Linked DNA regions of Sphingobium yanoikuyae. The protein of the gene in region 2 interacts with the protein of the main gene of each other region in a pairwise test. Links are inferred from orthologs where the notes say so. Each region holds a gene or a part of one and is shown on either strand. Other genes may lie near its edges.

The links. Proteins that work in one complex are often made in the same cells at the same time.
Region 1: the proteins of secD (region 2) and pheT interact in binary tests that used the Escherichia coli proteins (3 or more experiments, as listed by UniProt). The link is inferred for Sphingobium yanoikuyae from one-to-one orthologs.

What each region holds. Positions count from the first base shown.
Region 1 is NZ_CP053021.1:4,117,512-4,121,467, forward strand. Bases 848-3,956 are described here. They hold pheT (phenylalanine--tRNA ligase subunit beta), read left to right. Parts: upstream 848-1,247; coding sequence 1,248-3,665; downstream 3,666-3,956. Other genes in these bases: pheS (phenylalanine--tRNA ligase subunit alpha), read left to right, coding at 848-1,251; HH800_RS19905 (DUF4386 domain-containing protein), read left to right, coding at 3,683-3,956. In the rest of the region: HH800_RS19890 (GIY-YIG nuclease family protein), read left to right, coding at 1-97; more of pheS, read left to right, coding at 160-847.
Region 2 is NZ_CP053021.1:4,005,697-4,010,337, reverse strand. The notes cover bases 808-3,754. They hold secD (protein translocase subunit SecD), read left to right. Parts: upstream 808-1,453; coding sequence 1,454-3,055; downstream 3,056-3,754. Other genes in these bases: secF (protein translocase subunit SecF), read left to right, coding at 3,077-3,754; yajC (preprotein translocase subunit YajC), read left to right, coding at 1,111-1,446. Outside these bases: HH800_RS19325 (nucleoside hydrolase), read left to right, coding at 1-723; more of secF, read left to right, coding at 3,755-4,060; HH800_RS19300 (MTH938/NDUFAF3 family protein), read left to right, coding at 4,147-4,458; HH800_RS19295 (nucleotidyltransferase family protein), read right to left, coding at 4,459-4,641. UniProt on the Escherichia coli protein: Part of the Sec protein translocase complex. Interacts with the SecYEG preprotein conducting channel. SecDF uses the proton motive force (PMF) to complete protein translocation after the ATP-dependent function of SecA.

The DNA of each region.
Region 1 (3,956 bases), 110 kb from region 2 along the record:
ATGGAAGATCGACCTGATCGAACGGAGCAATCCCGATTGGCGCGATCTGGCTATCGATTTGGGCTTTGAGCCATTGGACAGTCGGCGCATCGATTGAGCGTCAGGATGATTGGTTAGCGCGGGAGATGGATTCCCGCCTTCGCGGGAATGACGAATGATATGACCGAAATTAGCGCACTGAAAGCCGGCCTGATCGCCGACATCGAGGCTGCCGACACGCTGGACGCGCTGGAAGGGCTGCGCGTGGGCGCGCTGGGCAAGAATGGGGTCGTCACCGGCCTGTTGAAGACGCTGGGCGGCATGTCGCCCGAGGAGCGTCTGGAGAAAGGCCCGCCGATCCAGGATCTGCGCGAAAGCGTGACCGCCGCCATCGCCGACCGAAAGGCCGCGCTGGAGCAGGCCGCGCTCGACGCCCGCCTCGCTTCGGAAAAGGTCGACATGACCCTGCCCGCCGATCTGGGGCCGCAGGGCAGCGTCCACGCCGTCAGCCAGGTGATGGACGAGCTGGCGGAAATCTTCGCCGACCTCGGCTTCTCGGTCGCGACCGGTCCGGAGATCGAGGACGACTGGCATAATTTCACCGCGCTCAATATCCCGGAGACGCACCCGGCGCGCGCGATGCACGACACCTTCTACTTCCCCGACGAGGAAGGGCAGAAGAAGATGCTGCTGCGCACCCACACCTCGCCGGTGCAGATCCGCACCATGATGACGCAGGAGCCGCCGATCCGCATCATCGCGCCCGGCCGCGTCTATCGCAGCGACTCCGACGCGACCCACACGCCGATGTTCCACCAGATCGAAGGTCTGGTGATCGACAAGGGCATCACGCTTGGTCATCTGAAGTGGACGCTGGAGACCTTCCTCAAGGCCTTTTTCGAGCGCGAAGATATCGTCCTGCGCCTGCGCCCGAGCTATTTCCCCTTCACCGAACCCTCGGTGGAAGTCGATGTCGGCTACACGCTGACCAATGGCCAGCGCGTCATCGGCGGCGACGGCGATGCACCCGGTGGCGGCTGGCTGGAAGTGCTGGGCAGCGGCATGGTCAACCGCCGCGTGATCGAGGCCTGCGGTCTTGATCCCGACGAATGGCAGGGCTTCGCCTTCGGCACCGGCGTCGATCGCCTCGCCATGCTGAAATATGGCATGAACGACCTGCGCGCCTTCTTCGACGGCGATCTGCGCTGGCTGAAACATTATGGATTTTCGGCACTCGACGTGCCCACGCTGTCGGGAGGAGTCGGCGCATGAAGTTCACCCTGAGCTGGCTCAAGACGCACCTCAAGACCGATGCCGATCTGGCCACCATCCTCAAGACCCTGAATGCCATCGGGCTGGAAGTCGAGGATGTGGAGAACCCGGCGGAGAAGCTGGGCGCGTTCAAGATCGCCAAGATCCTGACCGCCGAGCGTCACCCGCAGGCCGACAAGCTGCAGGTGCTGAGCGTCGACCATGGCGACGGCAACCCGCTGCAGGTCGTGTGCGGCGCGCCCAATGCCCGCGCCGGCCTGATCGGCGTGTTCGGGGTCGAGGGCGCGGTGGTGCCGGTCAACGGCATGGTGCTCAAGAAGACCGCCATTCGCGGCGTCGAATCCAACGGCATGATGTGCTCCACCCGCGAACTGGAGCTCGGCGACGATCATGACGGCATCATCGAACTGGCCGGCGACGCGCCGGTGGGTGAGGTCTATGCGAACTGGGCCGGCCTCAACGATCCGGTCATCGACGTGTCGATCACGCCGAACCGTCAGGACTGCATGGGCGTGCGCGGCATCGCGCGCGATCTGGCGGCGGCGGGCCTGGGTACGCTCAACGCCATCATCGTGCCGGAGATTGCCGGCGTCGGCCCCGGCCCCGACGTGCGCACCCACGATGTCGAGGGCTGCCCCGCCTTCTTCGCCCGCTCGGTCAAGGGCGTGACCAACGGCGCCTCGCCCGAATGGATGGCGCGCCGGCTGAAGGCGATCGGTCAGAAGCCGATCAGCGCGCTGGTGGACATCACCAACTACATCATGATCGACCTCGGCCGGCCGCTCCATGTCTATGACATGGCGACGCTCAAGGGCGGACTGGTCGCGAGGCTGGGCAAGGCCGGCGAGGAAGTGCTGGCACTCAATGGCAAGACCTATGCCATTGACGAGACGATGACCGTCATCGCCGACGACGAAGCCGTGCATGACATTGGCGGCATCATGGGCGGCGAACATTCGGGCGCGCAGGACGGCACCACCGACGTGCTGATCGAATGCGCCTATTTCACGCCCGAGCGGATCGCGGTGACCGGCCAGAAGCTGGCGCTGACCTCTGATGCGCGCGGCCGGTTCGAGCGCGGCGTCGACCCCGCCTTCCTGGACGACGGCCTGTCGATCGCCACCAGCCTGGTCATGACCCTGTGCGGCGGCACCGCGTCGGAAGCGACTCGCGCCGGCACCCCGCCCGCCACGCCCAAGACGGTCGCCTATGCGCCCGACCAGTGCCTGGCGCTGGCCGGCGTCGACGTGCCGCATGACGTGCAGAAGCGCATTCTGGAAAGCCTGGGCTTCGGCGTCAGCGGCGACGCCGGCGGCATCGAATATCAGGATGGCGTGCCGGTGAGCGTGCCGGGCCACTGGACCATCAGCGTGCCGACCTGGCGCCGCGATGTCGATGGCTGGCCCGACATTGTCGAGGAAGTGGTGCGCATCGTCGGTCTGGACCATGTGCCGTCCACCCCGTTGCCGCGTGTGCCGGGCGTCGCCCGCCCGACCGCCACGGCCGAGCAGCTGGTCGAGCGCCGCGTGCGCCGCACCGCCGCCGCCCGAGGCCTCGCTGAAGCGATCAACTGGTCCTTCATTTCCGAGAAGGAAGCCGCAAGCGTTGGCGGTGGCGACTGGACGCTGGCCAATCCGATCTCCGAAGACCTCAAGGTCATGCGGCCCTCGCTGCTGCCCGGCCTGCTGTCGGCGACCAAGCGCAATGTCGATCGCAGCGCCACGTCGATCCGGCTGTTTGAACTCGGCCGGCGCTATTTCAAGCAGGGCGAGCGCGCCACCGTCGGCTTCGTGCTGGCTGGCGAGAAGAGCCCGCGTGGCTGGCAGGGCGGCAAGGCCCAGCCCTTCGACGCGTTCGATGCCAAGGGCGAAGTGATTGCGCTGCTGGCGGCGGCCGGCGCGCCGGTCGGCAATCTGCAGAGCATGGGCGAGGCATCGGCGGCCTATCATCCGGGCCAGTCGGGCACGCTGCGCCTTGGCCCCAAGGTGGTGCTGGCCGAATATGGCGTGCTGCATCCCAGCCTGGCCAAGCAGTTCGGCCTGTCGGGCACGGTGGTCGCAGGCGAGATCTTCCTCGACGCGATTCCGGCCAAGCGCAAGAGCGGCTTCATGCGCGCGCCTTACGCCCCGCCGGCCCTGCAGGCGGTGAAGCGCGACTTCGCTTTCCTGGTGCCCGAAGCCGTCGAGGCCGATGCGCTGGTGCGCGCGGTCAAGGGCGCGGACAAGAAGGCAATCGTCGACGCGCGCCTGTTCGACGTCTTCACCGGCCCCGGCGTGGATGAAGGCCACAAGTCGCTGGCGGTGGAGATCACGCTGCAGTCGGGCGAGAAGAGCTTCGCCCAGGAAGAGCTGGACGCGATCAGCGCGGCGGTGGTCAAGGCCGCCCAGAAGCTGGGCGCGAGCCTGCGCGGCTAAAGCAAGAAAGGCTGGCGATGGACGGGAAGGCTGAACGACTTCAGGCCCGCCTCGCCGGCCTTTTCTACATCGGCACCATTGGCTGCGGCATGTTCGCCGAGGCGGTGGTGCGCGCGGCCCTGATCGTGCCGGGCAACGGGCGCGAGACGATGCGCAACATCGCCGACTATCCCTGGCTCTATCGCGCCGGCGGGGCGAGCGATGTCGCTATGCTCTGCTGCTATCTGGCGGTGACCGCCCTGCTCTATGGCCTGTTCGCGCCGACCGGGCGGGTGCTGGCGCGCACCGCCG
Region 2 (4,641 bases):
TGCATGCGGCTGCCGCATCGGCCGCCGGTGCTGGCGGGGCGCAATGCCGCGCCGGCGCCCGGCACGCCGCCATCGGCCACCCCGGCGGTGGCCGCGATCATCGCCGAAGCGCAACGGACTGATAGCAAATTGCCCCTCTTCTATGTTGCGGGGGCTGGCCTGACCGACCTGGCCGAAGCGGTGCGCCTGCGACCGGAGATCGCGCGGCGGATCATCCTGGTCTGGATCGGCGGGCCGGAACATGGGGATGTCGATCCCACCGTCCATGTTCGGGCAAGCAAGGAATATAATCTGACCATCGATCTGGCCGCCGCGCAGACATTGTTCAACGATTCGGCGGTCGAGATCTGGCAGGTGCCGCGCAACGTCTATCGCACGCTGATGATCAGTCATGCCGAACTCGACCGGGAACTGGCAGGGGCGGGGCGGCTCGGCCGTTATCTGCTGGATCAGCTGGAGCGGGCAATCAGGCGGATCGATGCGCCGCTCGGCGAAACCTATATATTGGGGGACAGTCCGCTGGTCACGCTGACCGCGCTGCAATCCTCCTTTGATCCCGATGCGGCGTCGAGCGATTATCTGATCCGGCCGACGCCGCGGATCAACGATCAGGCGGGCTATGTTGCACATCCAGCCGGCCGACCGATGCGCATCTTCACCCGGATCGATAGCCGGCTGACCTTTGCGGACATGTTTGCCAAGGTCCGCGCCGGCAGCGTTTGACACGCAGGGGCAGACCCTCCGCCGAAGCGGCGAAAATCATGGATTATGGCGATGTTCGGAGAATTTTGGTCGGGACGAGAGGATTCGAACCTCCGACCCCCACACCCCCAGTGTGATGCGCTACCAGGCTGCGCTACGTCCCGACCGGAGGGCGCCCAATAGAGGGATGAATTGGAAGTTGCAAGGGATTCGATGCAGGCTTTTTGCGGGGCGTGCAAATGACCGGCTTTCCCGTCCCTTGCCCGATGCTTTCAAAGCCCGTCATTCCGGGCGCGAAAAGCCAAGCTTGTTGCCTTGCCCCGGCCATCTGTGTTAGCCGCCCGCGCTTGATCCCATGCCCGCGCCCTGCGGGTTGGGGAGACCGAAAAACAAGGCGAAAGTCCCACCATGTTCATTACTCCAGCCTTTGCCCAGACCGCGGGCGGGCAAGCCTCCGGCGCCGGTATCCTGGTGCAGATGGCACCGCTGGTCCTCATCTTCGTCGTCTTCTATTTCCTGCTGATCCGTCCGCAGCAGAAGAAGATGAAGGAGCATAAGGGCAAGATCGACGCCGTGAAGAAGGGCGATCAGGTCGTGACCGGCGGTGGCCTGGTCGGCAAGGTCGCGCGCGTCGACGACATCTATGTCGATATCGAGCTGGCGCCGAACATGAAGGTCAAGGCGGTCAAGTCGACCCTGGCCGACGTGATCGACCCGACCACCGCCAAGCCCGCGAACGACTGATCCAACCATGCTGAACTTCTCGCGCTGGGCCATCGCCGGCATCCTGTTGCCGCTAATCATCGGCATCTTCTGCGCCGTCCCGAGCTTCCTGCCCGATTCGACGGTGGCGAAGCTGCCCCCCTTCATGCAGACGCGGGTCAATCTGGGCCTCGACCTTGCCGGCGGCAGCCATCTGCTGCTGGAAGCGTCGACCCAGGATGTGGCCAAGCAGCGGCTCGCCAATATGGAGGAGCAGGTCCGCACGGAACTGCGCCGGGGCGAGACGAAGATCGCGATCGGCGATATTTCCAGCCGTGACGGGAAACTCAGCTTCATGGTCCGCAACCCCAGCGAAGTGGATGCCGCCGTCGAGCGCATCCGCCCGCTGACCCAGGGTGCGGGCCTGACCGGCCAGCGCGACTTCAATGTCGAGGTGGTCAACAGCTCCACCATCGTCATCACGCCGACCCAGGCGGGAATCGACAATGCGGTGAAGAGCGCGATGCAGGTCGCGACTGAAGTCATCCGCAAGCGCATCGACGAAATGGGCACGCGCGAGCCGACCATCCAGCAGCAGGGTGCCAACCGCATCGTCGTGCAGGTGCCGGGCCTGCAGGATCCCAAGGCGCTGAAGGCTTTGCTGGGCCAGACCGCGAAGCTGGAATTCAAGCTGGTCGACATGAGCGCCAACCCGAGCGAAGTGGCCCAGGGCCGCGCGCCGGTGGGCAGCGAAGTTCTGCCCTATCCGACCAATCCGGCCGGGCCGCCGATGATCGCGGTCCACCGCCAGGTGATGGTGTCGGGCGAGGAGCTGACCGACGCCCAGCAGACCTATGACCAGCAGACCAACGAACCCAATGTCACCATCCGCTTCAACGGATCGGGCGGCAACAAGTTCGCCAAGGTGACGTCGCAGAATGTCAACCGCCCCTTCGCCATCATCCTGGATGGCAAGGTGCTGTCGGCGCCGAACATCAATGAGCCGATCCTGGGCGGGTCGGCGACGATTTCGGGCAGCTTCACCGTCGAAGGCGCCAACCAGTTGGCGATCGCGCTGCGCTCGGGCAAGCTGCCGGTCAACTTCGTCGTGGTCGAGGAACGCACCGTCGGTCCGGGCCTGGGCGCCGATTCGATCCGCGCCGGCCTGGTCGCGTCGATCGTCGCGGTCGTCGCCGTCGCCGCCTTCATGTTCGTGAGCTATGGCCGGTTCGGCATGTATGCGAACCTGGCCGTGGCCATCAACGTGCTGGTGATCCTGGGCGTGATGGGCATTTTGGGCGCGACGCTGACCCTGCCGGGCATTGCCGGCTTCGTGCTAACCATCGGCACCGCGGTCGACGCGAACGTGCTGATCTATGAGCGTATTCGCGAAGAGCGGCGGCGCGGGCGCGGGGTCGTGCAGGCGATCGAGTTCGGCTACAAGGAAGCCAGCCGCACCATCTTCGAAGCGAACGTGACCCATGCGATCGCCGGTGGCATCATGCTCGCGCTGGGCTCCGGCCCGGTCAAGGGCTTCGCCATCGTGCTGCTGATCGGTATCGCGACCAGCGTGTTCACCGCCGTGACCTTCACGCGCGTTCTCGTCTCGGGCTGGGTGCGTCGCACTCGTCCCACGGACATCCACATTTAAGAGGGGCGGGAGGAACAACCCATGAAACTTCTCAAGCTCGTCCCCGACAACACCAATATCGGCTTCGTCAAGCTGCGCCACTGGGCCTTTGGCCTGACGCTGCTGCTGACCGTGCTGGCGGTCGGCGCGACCTTCTACAAGGGCCTGAACCTGGGCGTCGACTTTGTCGGCGGCCTGATGATCGAGGCGAAGTTCCCGCAGGCGGTCGAGACCGACAAGGTCCGCGATACGATCGCGGGGCTGCGTGTGGGCGAAAGCTCGCTGCAGCAGTTCGGCGACCCCAAGACGGTGCAGATCCGCCTGCCGCTGCCCGAGCAGGGCGGCGCCGGCGCCGCCAATGCCGTGGTCGAAAAGACCCGCAAGGCGATGGAGGCGCAGTTCCCCGGCGTCACCTTCTCGCGCTATGACACGGTGTCGGGCAAGGTGTCGGGCGAACTGATCCAGAATGGCGTGCTGGCGGTCGTGCTGGCGATCATCGGCATCGCGATCTTCTCTTGGTTCCGCTACGAATGGCAGTTCGGCGTGTCGACCTTCGTCGCGATCGTCCACGACGTGCTGATGACGCTGGGCTTCTTCGCGGTCACCCAGCTGGAGTTCGACCTCAACATCATCGCCGCCGTGCTGACCATCGTGGGCTATTCGATCAACGACAAGATGGTGATCGACGACCGCATCCGCGAAAATATGCGCAAATATCGCAAGATGGACATGAAGTCGCTGATCGACCTGTCGGTCAACGAGACGCTGCCGCGCACGGTCATGACCTCGGTCACCATCCTGCTGGCGCTGGGCGCGCTGCTGCTGCTGGGCGGCCATGTGCTGCGCGGCTTCACCGCGGCCATGATGCTGGGCATCATCGTCGGCACCTATTCGTCGGTCTATGTCTCCTCCTCGCTGCTGATCACGCTGGGCCTGAGCCCGCAGACGTCCGAGAAGAAGGCGAAGAAGGGCGGCATCGCCGCCCAGGCCGAGCGCATGGGCCCGCGCGACGGAGCCCAGCCCTGAGCGACCGTCAAACCGGAATCGAACTGCGCCGCGACGATAGCGGCCAGGGGCCGATCGTCACCGGCTTCCAGGGCCGGGGCTTCCGGGTGAAGGACGATGTCTTCTCGGACGGGCTGTTGCTCAGCCCCGTCCGGGCACTCGCCTGGCAGGCCGCCCCGCTCGTGTCGGCGATGAGCGTCGCAGCGCTGGGCGACCTGTTCGACCATCTGGAACTGAAGCCTGAATTCCTGCTGCTGGGTACCGGCAGCGGGTTGCAACAGCCGCCCCGCGCCTTCGTGCGGGAGCTGGAAGCGCGCGGCATCGGCGTCGAGGCGATGGACAGCCGCGCCGCCGCCCGTGCCTGGGGCGTACTGCGCGCCGAAGAACGCTGGATCGTGGGTGCGTTGCTGCCGCTCTGATCAGCCGGGCTGGAGCCGGGGATAACGCGCCAGCCACCGCTTGGCGCACACCCGCGCATCGAAGATCGCCCGCCTTGCGCCGAGAAAGGCGGGGCCGGGCACCAGCCGCAAGCCGAACAGATCATCAAGGCCGAAGGGGGCGTTGACCTCCAGCCGGTCGTCGGGCGTCAGGCAAACGCCGAC